DNA from 3 places in the Paeniglutamicibacter psychrophenolicus genome. Region 1 is predicted to be linked to each of the others. Evidence: riboswitches for the same ligand, from Rfam matches in the RefSeq annotation. Region 1 holds a riboswitch; each other region holds the start of a gene.

Region 1 (4,231 bases):
TCGGCGTAGGACTTGTAGTCCTCGAACTTTGCCTGGGCCGCTGCGGAGTCCACGTCCGTGATGATGGTCTGCATGGCGTAGATGCGCACATCGTAGCGGTCGCGGCCGGCGGCCTCGACCTCGTCGCGGATCTTGGTGACGGTGGCCTTGAGCAGTTCCTTGGTCGGGGAGGTCACGAAGACGGCTTCGGCGTTCTCCGAGGCGAACTTCAGCCCGCGCGGCGAGGTGCCCGCCTGGAAGACGACAGGGGTGCGCTGCGGGCTGGGCTCGGTGATCGCGATGCCCGGGACCTTGAAGTACTTGCCCTCGTGCTTGATCTCGTGGACCTTGGCCGGGTCGGTGAAGATGCCGCGCTCGGCGTCGCGCACCACCGCGTCCTCTTCCCAGGAGCCCTCGAGCAGTTTGTACACGACCTCCATGTACTCGTCGGCGTGGTTGTAGCGCTCGTCGTGCTCGAGCTGGTCTTCCTGGCCCATGTTCCGGGCGGCGGAGGGCAGGTAGCCGGTGACCACGTTCCAGCCGATGCGACCCTTGGTCAGGTGGTCAAGGGTGGCCAGGCGGCGGGCAAACGGGTACGGGTGCTCATAGGCGGTGCCGGCGGTGACGCCGAAGCCGAGGTTCTCGGTCACCGAGGCCATGGCCGAGACGAGCATGAACGGGTCGTTGACCGGGACCTGGGTGCCGGCACGCAGCGGAACCTCGTTGGAGCCGCCGAAGACGTCATAGGTGCCCAACACGTCGGCGATGAAGATGCCGTCGAACTTGCCCTTTTCCAGGGTCTTGGCCAGGTCGGTCCAGTAGGACAGGTCCTTGTAGCGGGCTGACTGGTCCTTGGGGTGCTTCCACAAACCCGGGGACTGGTGTCCCACGCAGTTCATGTCGAAGGCGTTGAATCGGATCTGGCGTGTGGCCGGCGTCGTGCTCATGGTTGTCCTTTGCGGGAGTGTCGGGTGGTTGTCGGTCCGGTACGGGACGGGCCGGCGGTGTGGGTTCTGGGGGCGGGATGCCTAGGGCAGTGCGGTGGCCGGGGTCGGGCCGACGTCGCCGATGGCGTTCAGCTGCTGGGGCGCCGCGCCGTTGACCTCGTAGTCGCCGATGATCCGCGACTTGTAGATCGCCGGGTTGTGCGTGGCCACGGTGCGGGCGTTGCGCCAGTGCCGGTCGAGGTTGCAGCTCGTGGCGGTTGCCGAGGCGCCCAACCCGTCAAAGAGCTTGGTCGCAGCGGAGAGCGCCAGCGGTTGCACGATGGCCTGGGCCCGGTCCGCCGAGAGCTCGCAGACCGCGAAGCGCTCGGCCGCGCTCAGCGACGTGTCGGCCAGGGCGACCTCGATCTCCGCAACCGCCGCCAGGACGATGGAATCAACCGCGAACGCGGTGCCGGAAATCTCCCCGACCAGCTGCAGGACCTGTGGCTCCTCGCGCACCGGCACCCCGGTTCCGGTGCTGAACGACCGGGTGCGGGCCTGGACGGCGGAGCGCACGTCGTTGAGCGCCGCGCGGGTGATCCCGGCCTGTACCGCCAGGAGCACCAGCTGGAAGATCGCGGATTCCGGATCGTTGATCTGCTGCTCCTCGGGAAGGACAGTGTCGACCGGGACGTTCTCGAACGTGGTCGATCCGGTCCCGGTGAGCTGCTGGCCGAAGCCGTCCCAATCATCAAAGATCTTCACGCCGGAGTGCTGGGTGGAGACCACGGCGATCTGCCGTCCGGCGCGGGTGGGGTGAGCCGCGGCGACGGCGACCCAGTCGGCGTAGATGGTGCCGGTGCAATAGTATTTTTCGCCGTTGAGGATCCAGCGCTCCCCATTCTTGGCGATGGTCGTATTCAGCGTGCCCAACCGGTTTCCGCCACGTTCGGTGTAGGCATTGCCGACGATCTGTCCGGCAACGATGCGTTCGACCCAGCGGTGCCGCAGGGCGACGTCTTCGAGCTGCAGCACGGATTCCACGAAGCCGATGTGCGAACGCCAGAGGTGTGCGACCTGCGAATCGGCCTCGCCCAGTTCGATGAGCAGGCGGAACAAATCCAGCAGGCTGGCCCCGTAGCCGCCCTCGGCCGCCGGGATGCGCAGGGCCCCGAAGCGCTCGCGGTTGAGCCAGCCGACCGGCTCGAAGGGAAGTGTCCTGTTCGCGTCGCGCTCGCTGGCCCCGGCAGCGATCTTGGCGAAGACCGGGCGGAAGATTGCGGCCAGCTCGTCGTAGTGCCCGTCCTTGGGGACTCCGGGGGTGAGCTTGAGCAGGTGCCTGGCAGGGGTGTTGCCGGTGAACGCGTCTAGATTGACGGCCCCGAAAATGTTCGGATCCGCTTCGACATTGTGTGCATCGTTGAAAGACTCGACAGCCATGATTTCTCTCCATCGGTTCTGGCGTGAGCACCTACCGCCCAATCAAGGGGAGGGGTTGCTGCGGCGTCATGGAGCCAGATCTCTCGGCCGCTCTGGATGGTTGTTGGTCATATTTCTACACGCCGCGGCGCAGGGGTGACAACTCGGATCGTCACAATTGGGCCCTGCGCCACCGGCTGGATGGCGATCCACCAACTCAGTCCGGCCCGCGGGAATCATCGGATGTGCGGCGTTCTTCAGGCCATTCATTCGAAGCATCTGCCAATATCCCTCGGACCTGCCGAAAAACCCCGTCGGCCGTACAATCATTGGCAAATAGGATGGTGGCATGAGACTTCCAGTGTCCTTCCCGGGTGCCAGCTGCACCGGGAACACTGATTCGCAGCGTTTCCGCCATTCGATAATTTTCGATTTATACGAAGATTATTCGACCTTGAAACCAAGAAAAGCCTGACATCGAACGTTCCGTCACATTACGGTCGGTTTGCTCCCGTGACACGCCATCGAGTTTGATGAATGAAACTACCCATCCCGAGCGGCCGAGAGATCTGGCTCCCTGACGCCGCAGCAACCACCTCCGTCAGGTGAAGTGCTAACGCCAGAACCGATGGAGAACAAAATGCCTGAAACCCTTTTGCCCGTGCTCGCTGCCGAGGAAACCTTGTGGAGCGAAGACGAACGCCTCGCGTTCTGGGATGCCGCGGCGCGGCGCCTGAGCTGGTCCGAGGACTGGCACACCATCCACTCGAGCACCGGTGTCGATGCCGAGGCCCGGCGCGGGCCCGAGCTTCGCTGGTTTGAGGGCGGCAAGCTCAACGCCGCCTACAACTGCGTGGACCGCCACGTGGAAGCCGGGCGCGGCGACAAGGTCGCCCTGCACTTCGAGGGCGAGCCCGGCGACAGGACGACCGTCACCTACCAGGACCTGCAGGACCGGGTGTCCCGGGCCGCCAACGCGCTGCTCGCCCTGGGCGTGGGCAAGGGCGACCGCGTGGTCATCTACCTGCCCGTGCTCGTGGAAACCGTGGTCATCACCCTGGCCTGCGCGCGCATCGGCGCGGTGCACTCGCTGGTCTTCGGCGGCTTTTCCGCAGAGGCGCTGAGGTTCCGCGTCGAAGACACCGGCGCGAAGCTGCTGGTCACCACCGATGGGCAGTTCCGCCGCGGCGAGGCCGTGCCGGTCAAGGACAACGCCGATGCCGCGGTTTCCGGGGAGAACAGCATCGAACACGTGCTGGTGCTCCGGCGCACCGGGAACGAGATCGCCTGGACCGAAGGCCGGGACGTGTGGTGGCACGAAACCGTCGACACGGCGAGCAAGGAGCACTCCCCCGAGGCATTCGACGCCGAGACCCCGCTGTTCATCATGTACACCTCCGGCACCACCGGCCAGCCCAAGGGCCTGGTCCACACCACCGGGGGCTACCTGACGCAGGCCTCCTGGAGCCACGAGTTCCTCTTCTCCCATCCGGACCCCGCGCAGCGGGAAAACGATGTCCACTGGTGCACTGCGGACCTGGCCTGGGTCACCGCGCACACCTACGAGATCTACGGGCCGCTGTCCAACGGCGTCACGCAGGTCATCTACGAGGGCGTGCCCAACGCCCCTCACCCCGGGCGCCACTTCGAGATCATCGCGCGCTACGGCGTGACCAGCTACTACACCGCGCCCACCCTGGTGCGCTCGCTGATGGGCTGGTTCCCCGAGGGGGTCCCTGCCGACTACGACCTGTCCTCGATCCGATTGGCCGGAACCGTGGGCGAGGCCGTGAACCCGGAGGCATGGCGCTGGCTGCGCAGCCAGGTCGGCCGCGACACCGAAGCCGGCATTCCGATGGTCGACACCTGGTGGCAGTCCGAAACCGGCTCCACGATCCTTTCCCCGC
Region 2 (4,231 bases), 4.4 Mb from region 1:
CTACACGCTGATGCTCTGCGCCACCTCCACCAGCGCCTACGCGACGATCTTCGTGGTCCTCTTCGGCTGGGAACGCTGGATGGCCATCGCCATTGGCGGGGTCATCGTGGTCATCTACTCCACCATCGGCGGCATGTGGTCGATCACCCTGGCCGACCAGGTGCAGTTCGTCATCAAGACCGTGGGCATCTTCTTCCTGATGCTTCCCTTCGCATTGAACGCAGCCGGCGGCATGTCCGGGATCCGTGAGCGCGTCGGCGCCGAGTTCTTCACCTGGGACGGCATCGGCGTCCAGACCATCATCACCTACTTCGTGGTCTACACCCTGGGCCTGCTCATCGGCCAGGACATCTGGCAGCGCGTCTTCACCGCCAAGACCCCGACCGTGGCCCGCTGGGGCGGCACCACCGCCGGCATCTACTGCGTGCTCTACGGCGCAGCGGGCGCGGTCATCGGCTTGGCCGCCCGCGTCGCCCTTCCGGAGATCGACGTGGCCAACCTCGGCAAGGACGTCGTCTACGCCGAGGTTGCCACCCAGCTTTTGCCCGTCGCGATCGGCGGACTGGTGCTGGCCGCGGCCGTCGCCGCGATGATGTCCACCGCCTCGGGCGCGCTGATTGCCGCGGCCACCGTTGCCCGCACCGACGTCACCCCGTTCGTGGCCAGCTGGTTCGGCAAGCAGATGCACGTGAACACCAACGAGAACCCGGAGCACGACGTGCGCGCCAACCGCATCTGGGTGTTGCTGCTGGGCGTGGTCGCCATCGTGCTGGCCATCATGGTCTCCGACGTGGTCGCGGCCCTGACCATCGCCTACGACATCCTGGTCGGCGGCCTGCTGGTGGCCATCATCGGCGGGCTCATCTGGAAGCGCGGCAACGGGTTGGGCGCCGCCGCCTCCATGGCCGCCGGAACCATCGTCACGCTGGGCACCATGATCACCCTGGAGATCCAGGCGGAGAACCGCTTCGACGGCATCTACGCCAACGAGCCGATCTACTTCGGCCTTGTCGCCTCGGCACTGGTCTACGTGGTGGTCTCGCTGCTGACCCGGCCCACCGAGCCCTCCGTCATCACCAACTGGAACGCGCGGGTCGCCGGGCAGGGCGACACCGAGGGCGTGGACCTCTCCGAGGTTTCCGGACGCTAGGTCCCTTCGGCACCGCACCACCGATGGCCCCCTCTGGCGCACCGCGCCGGAGGGGGCCATTCCCAACCGGCCCCCGCGCTCCTAGGCTGGGCCCATGGACGATTTCAAGGACCACCTGGCGACGTACCTGAACAACTCCCGCCAAGCCATGCTCTGGAAGGCCGAGGGGCTCGGCGACAAGGAGCTGACACGGCCCATGGTGCCCACGGGCACCAGCATCCTGGGCCTGATCCAGCACCTCGGGTTCGTGGAGTACGGATACTTCGTCCAATGCCTCGGCTTCAGCATCGCGGACGAGCACTACGCGGCGCTGGAGGCCGATGCGGATGACAGCGCGGACATGTGGGTTTCGGCCGATGTCCCGTGCGCCGAGGTCCTGGCCTTCTACCGGCGGGCCATCGAGGCTGCGAACCGCAACATCGCCGCGCTGTCCCTGGACGCCCCGGCAACCGTTCCGTGGTGGCCCGGGGAACGGCGCCACACCACCCTCGGGCGGCTGATGCTGCACATGAACGTGGAAACCGCGCGCCATGCGGGGCACGCCGACATCCTGCGCGAGCTCATCGACGGGTCCACCGGGATGCGCCGGGACAACGACAACATGCCGCCGTATGACGACATTGCGTGGAACGAACTACACGAAAAGATCCTGCGCGCCTCCGAATCGCGGTAATGTGGGACCCAGCTTCACGAGACGCGTCGGCAAGCTCCGACTAAGACGCGCACCAACCCCAGGTTCATGGGTGGTTCGGATGAAGAAGCGGCCGCGGTCCATTTGGCCCCGGCAAGAGCTAGCGAAAGGCCGTCCCGTCCCGCCATGGCACCTTCCATCCCCGTCCTGCCCCTGCTCGATGTGCACCGCTCGGTCCTCGAACTTCGCATCCACGGCACCTGGCTGCGCTTCCACGTCGCGGAGGCCGAAGCCCTCGCCGCGGACCTGGCCAACGCGGTCGCCTCCCCGCGCTGGAACCCCGACGCCCGGGCACTGGTGGTGCGCATCCCGAAGGCCGGTTGCGCCACTGGCCAGACCCGGATTTTTAGCCTCAGCGAATTCTCCCGGACCCTTCCGAACGCTACACTCGTGGGTTGAAGGGGAGTAGTTCCCAGACCCGCCGGCAGCGGCGGGACAGCGGTGCGTCGACATACTGGTTACAACGTCGTAACCCGGCAATCCACCCAGGGCCAGAGGCGGCAACGCCTGGTCCGGGCGAACGAGACCTTCGGTCCACACACTGGTGGCCCGAGGTCCAACGCACCCAAGAAACAATCCCGCTGGGCCTCCCCATCGCATGGCCTCCCGAGGCCGTGAACGCCCACACGAGGATGAGAGCATGACGCCGCAAGCGCCGACCCCCACCCCAGCCCAGATCAAACGCTGGCGCAAGTACCTGGCCGACGAAGTCGCCGAGGGCGCGGTCTACCGCGAACTGGCCAACAAGCGCCAAGGCGAGGAACGCGCGGTCCTCCTGGGACTGGCCGAGGCCGAAACCCGCCACGAGGAACACTGGCGCACGCTGCTGGGCGAACATGCCGGCAAGGCCATGAGCCCCTCGATCCGCCGCACCATGCTCCGCTTCCTGGCCCGGCACTTCGGCTCGGTCTTCGTGCTGGCCCTGGCCCAGCGCGCCGAGGGCAACTCCCCCTATGCCGGGGACACCGACGCCAGCCGCCAGATGGCCGCCGACGAATTGGTCCACGAGGAGGTCGTGCGCGGCCTGGCCACCCGGGGCCGCAACCAGCTTTCGGGCAACTTCCGCGCCGCGGTCTTTGGCGCCAACGACGGCCTGGTCTCGAACCTCGCCCTGGTCATGGGCATCGGCGCGACCGGGGTGGCCACCTCGATGGTGCTCTTTTCCGGCATTGCCGGACTGCTCGCCGGCGCCCTGTCGATGGCCGCCGGCGAGTACGTCTCGGTGCGCTCGCAGCGCGAGCTGCTCTCCGCGTCCAAGCCCACCCAGGTGACCCTGGCCGCCGCCCCGGACCTGGATTTGGACGCCAACGAGCTGGTGCTGGTCTACAAGGCCCGAGGCATGAGCGACGAGGACGCGGCCCACCGTGCCGCCGAACGCATGGGCATCTACTCCTGCGACTGCAACCCCTCGCTGTCGCTTCAGCCCGAACTGGCCGACATCGCCGAGGCGCAGGAACACGAGGAAATCGGCTCGGCCATGGGAGCTGCCTCCTCGTCGTTCTGCTTCTTTGCCTCCGGCGCGGTGATCCCGATCCTGCCGTTCATCTTCGGCATGGGCGGAACCCCTGCCATCATGCTCTCCGCGCTGTTGGTGGGCATCGCCCTGCTGCTCACCGGGGGCGTGGTCGGCCTGCTCTCCGGTGCTTCCCCGACCAAGCGCGGGCTGCGCCAGCTGGCCATCGGCCTGGGCGCCGCGGGCGTCACCTACGCCCTGGGGCTGCTCTTCGGTGGATCCGTGGCCTAGCGGTTTCCCCGCAAAATCCATGTCAGGGCGCTGCCATCCCCCAAGGTCGGGGATCTGGCGGCGCCCTTTCCTCCCGGTTGCCCAGCGAAGGGGCATTTGTACGGAGGAGAAATCGTCCACAACAGGACTCGAATATATTTTCTAAATTCCTTGAGAAACTGTTCCATTTCCCGATTCCCGGTTCTACAATGGAGACATGGCAACGACGTCATCGAGCGGCATCCCTTCAGCCGGCACCGCCACAGGTGGAGCCGGGAAGGACCTGGGCTACGAAACGTTGCTGGCCGACGGTGCGGATATGGATGCACTGGTTGCCGAGCATCTGGCCCACACCGGCACCGAGGGGATCCTGTCCCTGGCCGCCGCCGTGAACGCGGCCCCGGTGCTGACCGGCACCCATGACGCGGTGGCCGCAGTTGGCGCCCTGGAGACCTTGAAATGCGCCGCCACGGCGAAGCAGGCCGACCACAGTGTCGCCTACCAAGACTGCCTGGTTGCCGATCGGAAGCGCGCCGGGATCAGGGAGAAGAACCCCGCCTGGGGCTCCAGCGGGGACGTTGCCCTGGCCCTGCACCTGTCCCCGACGGGCGGGACCAATCGCACCAACGACTTCCGGCTCCTTGCCGAAGACCTGCCCCGCTGCCAC
Region 3 (4,231 bases), 4.1 Mb from region 1:
GGAGACAAAGACGGTGGGGATGTTCAGGCGCATGGCGGCCATCATCATGCCGGGGGTGATCTTGTCGCAGTTGGAGATGCAGATCAGTGCATCGGCGCAGTGCGCGTTGACCATGTACTCGACCGAGTCGGCGATCAGATCGCGCGAGGGCAGCGAGTAGAGCATGCCGCTGTGGCCCATGGCGATCCCGTCGTCCACGGCGATGGTGTTGAACTCGCGCGGGATTCCCCCGGCCTCGATGATGGCGTCCGAGACGATGCGGCCCACCGGCTGGAGGTGGGTGTGTCCGGGGACGAATTCGGTGAAGCTGTTCGCAACGGCGATGATCGGCTTTCCGAAGTCGGAGCCCTTGACGCCGGCGGCTCGGAGCAGCGCGCGTGCTCCGACCATGTTGCGGCCGTGGGTGACTGTTCGTGAACGTAATTCAGGCATGATCCAAGTCAACCAGCACCGTCCACGCGGCGGAAGACGCTCCTAATACTAGTAGTGGCAGTGATAGATTTATGGTCATGAGTGTTGAACGCAGGCGGGAGCTGGGGCAGTTCCTGCGGGACAGGCGCGGCAACCTCGTCCGTGCGGAACTGGGGCTGCCGCCGATCGGGCGCAACCGCACGCTGGGACTGCGCCGGGAGGAGATCGCGGCCTTCGCCGCAGTCAGCGTCACCTGGTACACCTGGCTTGAACAGGGGCGGGACATCAACGCCTCCCGCCAGGTGCTCGAATCCATCGCCCGCGTGCTCACCCTGACCGCGGCCGAAACGGCGTACCTGCTGGCCATGGGCGGATACACGCCCGTCCCCTCCGCCGAGGTCATGGCCATCGAGCAGGCCCCGGACCACCTGCAGCGGCTGCTCGACGCCTTTGACTTCCCGGCGTTCGCCGTCGCCCCCGATTGGGGCATCGCCGGCTGGAACCGGGCCTACGCGGGCCTCTACACGCGCATAGCCGCGGTGGACCCGGAGGACCGGAACCTGCTCTGGCTGATTTTCACCGACCCGCACCTGCGCCAGATGCTGCCCGACTGGGAAGAAACCTCGCGGCACTTTGTCGCCGAGTTCCGTGCCGAGGCCGGCGCCCGCCTCGGATCGGCCGCCCACACGACACTGCTGAAGCGCCTGGGCGAAGCCAGCGGGCAATTCGCCAAGCTCTGGGCCGACCGCGGCGTGGAGCGCTTTGCCTCCCGGCAGCGCGTGTTCATGCATCCGGTTGCCGGTGAGCTGGTCTTCGAGCAGCACCGGCTGGTGCCCTCGGACGCCCCGGAACTGCACCTGGTGATGTACGTGCCGGTGCCCGGCACCCCGACCGCGGAGCGGATCCGCAAGCTCCTGGCGGACGAAACCGCCTGACGCTGCCCGGGCCAAGCCGAACCACCAGCCCAATCGCCGGGCACCCGTGTCGGGGATTGCCCCAAGCTTCCCGCCGCCGGCCATGGTTCGGTCGCCTCCGGCAGGAGGAAGCCGGCGGCTGGCGCGCACCCAATTGCGGCATGCCCGCGGCCATGTGCCGCCGCCCGGGGCCCCGGCAGCGTTCCGGCAGGCAGCGCCGCGGGACGTCACGGAAGCTTCATGGAAAACTCCTGGTCGTCACATCCGAGTCCCGAATCCTTGCAGGCCAAGGGAAGCAGTCCGATTGCCTCCCGTAACAATGTGACCCCGGGTGGCGATCGAAAATGACGCCGCTCGGTCATGTGAAGTGTTTTAACCGTTCGTGACAGCTTGGCCGGCAGACCCCTTGCATCCGTGGTTTCGGCTGGCCCAAGATGGATACATCAACCATCAAGAGCGGCTGAGAGATCTGGCTCGTTGACGCCGCAGCAACCATCATCCGATGGATTTTCCCCCTTTGCGGGGACTTTCCGTCGGCGAGGGTGCTAAGGCCAGAAGCGATGGAGCCGCTTTCAGCGTTCTCTCACATCGCCGCAGGAAACCCGTTGACGGGTGCCTGGGGCTTTTGTGGCGAACCTTGATGCCTCCCTCGTGTCGACGAGGAGTAATTTCAATGAGCATTGCACCGACAACAGCACCGCCGTCACTGTCCTACGAGCTGTACCCGCCGGTGAACCGCGATGCCTCCGAGGGTGTTTTCAACACCATCGCCGCACTGGAAACCACGGATCCCGACTACGTGTCGGTGACCTACTCGGGGTCCCCGGCCCGCCGCAACGCGTCCCTGGAACTGATCGAGCACCTCATCCAAAACACCCGGCTGCGTCCGCTGGCCCACCTGACCTGCGTGGGGGAGAGCCGCGAATCGCTGCAGAACCTGATTCGCCACTTCATCTCCCTCGGGGTCCGCGGCGTGCTGGCACTACGCGGGGATTTGCCCACCGACCCGCAGGAATGGCGCGGGGAATTCCCCTTCGCCCGCTACCTGATCGAACTGATCCGCGAGGTGGAGGCCGACCACTCTGCAGCACTGGCCGGCGGGCGGCTGGGCGTGGGCGTTGCCGCCTACCCCATCCAGCACCCCGAATCCCCGTCCTTCGAGCACGACGTGGAGGTGCTGCTGGCCAAGGAACGTTCCGGGGCCAACTACGCCATCACCCAGGTGTACTTCCAGCCCGAGGAGTACACCAACCTCGTGGAGTCATCCCGCCGGGCCGGGGTCACCATCCCGGTGATCCCCGGGGTCATCCCGCTGAACTCGCTGCCACGTTTGAACCGCCTGGCCAAGATGACCGGGGTGGCACCGGACCCGATCCTGGCCCACGCCCTGGAAACCGCAAGCTCGGAGGGCGAACGCCACCGCATCGGCGTGGACGCAGCCGTGAACCTGGCCCGCCGGGCCTTCGACGACGGGGCGCCGGGCGTGCACCTCTACACCTTCAACGACCACCGCGGCTCGCTCGACGTGATCGAGCAGCTCGAGCTGCCGCGGACCCGCGCCACCCTCACCAACTCCTGGGCCACCCGCGCAGCGGTCTGACCCACACCTTCTTCCCAACTTTCAAAAAACGTCAACAACACCAAGGAGATCCACCATGTCGAAGCCAACCTTCCCCGCCGCATCCGTCCTCGGCTACCCGCGCATCGGGCCGAACCGCGAACTGAAGAAGGCCCTTGAGGCCCACTGGGCCCGGAAGACCGACGAGGCCACGCTGCACGCCGCTGCCCTGCAGTTGCAGAAGGCCAACCTTTCCAAGCTTGCCGCCCTGGGCCTGAAGCCCGACGACGCCTCGCTGCCCGGCGACTTCGCCTACTACGACCAGGTCCTGGACGCCACGCTCGCGCTCTCGGCCCTGCCCACCCGCTTTGCCGACCTGGCCGATGCCAACGGCGCCATCGACACCGCCGCCTCCTTCATCCTGGCCCGCGGCGACGAATCCCGCGCCCCGCTGGAAATGACCAAGTGGTTCGACACCAACTACCACTACCTGGTCCCGGAAATCGGCGAAACCACCCCGATCAAGGCCAACGCCACGGTGCTTGTCGAAAACTTCAAGGCGCACGCCGCCAACGGCACCACCATCCGCCCCACCCTGGTCGGCCCGATCAGCTACCTGCTGCTGGCCAAGGCCGAGGACGGCGCAGCCGCCGGCTTCGACCCGCTGACCCGCATCGATGAGGTCGTGGCAGCCTACGCACAGATCCTCGCCGAGCTCGCCGCCGCCGGAGCACCGTGGGTGCAGCTGGACGAGCCGGGCCTGGTCACCGACCGTGGCGCCGAGCTGGCAGTTCCCGGCGCACTCGCCGAGACCGTCTACACCAAGCTCGCAGCCGCCACCGAACGACCGGCACTGCTGGTCACCTTCGGCTACGGCACCGCCGGGGAACCGACCCGCCCGGGTGCCACCCAGGGCCTGCTGGCCCGCGCCGGTGTCGAGGCCGTGCACGCCGACCTGGTCCGCGGTGCCCTCCCGACCGCCGAATTCCTCGGCGAGCTGGCCGGCTCCACCCTGGTGGCCGGAATCGTGGACTCGCGCAACATCTGGCGCAACAACCTCTCCGCCTCGCTGGACATCCTCAAGTCCCTGCGCACCGAGGTCGAAAAGGCCAACGGCGCCCTGGCCGTGGGCACCGCCACCTCGCTGCAGCACGTCCCGCACGATGTCGCCCTGGAAGCCAACCTTCCGGCCCACCTTCCCGAATGGCTCGCCTTCGCCAACCAGAAGGTCGCCGAGGTCATCACCCTGGCCAAGGGCCTTTCCGAGGGTGAATCGGCGATCGCCGCCGAGCTCTCGGCCGCCGAATCGGCCATCGCCCACCGAGCCGGCTTCGCCGGGACCACCGTC

The links. Region 1 has a riboswitch for S-adenosylmethionine ahead of JOF46_RS01260 (acyl-CoA dehydrogenase family protein). Riboswitches for the same ligand answer to the same signal wherever they lie in the genome.
Region 2: another riboswitch for S-adenosylmethionine. It lies ahead of JOF46_RS20995 (hypothetical protein); the one in region 1 lies ahead of JOF46_RS01260 (acyl-CoA dehydrogenase family protein).
Region 3: another riboswitch for S-adenosylmethionine. It lies ahead of JOF46_RS20005 (methylenetetrahydrofolate reductase); the one in region 1 lies ahead of JOF46_RS01260 (acyl-CoA dehydrogenase family protein).

The regions. Positions count from the first base shown of each region.
Region 1 covers NZ_JAGIOE010000001.1:307,463-311,693, forward strand. The annotation lists gene JOF46_RS01255 (LLM class flavin-dependent oxidoreductase) at 1-926, opposite strand, end outside; gene JOF46_RS01260 (acyl-CoA dehydrogenase family protein) at 1,008-2,345, opposite strand; SAM riboswitch class I at 2,352-2,448, opposite strand; SAM riboswitch class I at 2,869-2,959, shown strand; gene acs (acetate--CoA ligase) at 2,965-4,231, shown strand, end outside.
Region 2 covers NZ_JAGIOE010000001.1:4,668,785-4,673,015, forward strand. The annotation lists gene JOF46_RS20985 (sodium:solute symporter family protein) at 1-1,150, shown strand, start outside; gene JOF46_RS20990 (DinB family protein) at 1,245-1,823, shown strand; SAM riboswitch class IV at 1,836-1,947, shown strand; gene JOF46_RS20995 (hypothetical protein) at 1,968-2,240, shown strand; gene JOF46_RS21000 (VIT1/CCC1 transporter family protein) at 2,482-3,585, shown strand; gene JOF46_RS21005 (DUF222 domain-containing protein) at 3,782-4,231, shown strand, end outside.
Region 3 covers NZ_JAGIOE010000001.1:4,453,863-4,458,093, reverse strand. The annotation lists gene ilvD (dihydroxy-acid dehydratase) at 1-432, opposite strand, end outside; gene JOF46_RS20010 (helix-turn-helix transcriptional regulator) at 510-1,346, shown strand; SAM riboswitch class I at 1,770-1,892, shown strand; gene JOF46_RS20005 (methylenetetrahydrofolate reductase) at 1,999-2,925, shown strand; gene metE (5-methyltetrahydropteroyltriglutamate--homocysteine S-methyltransferase) at 2,981-4,231, shown strand, end outside.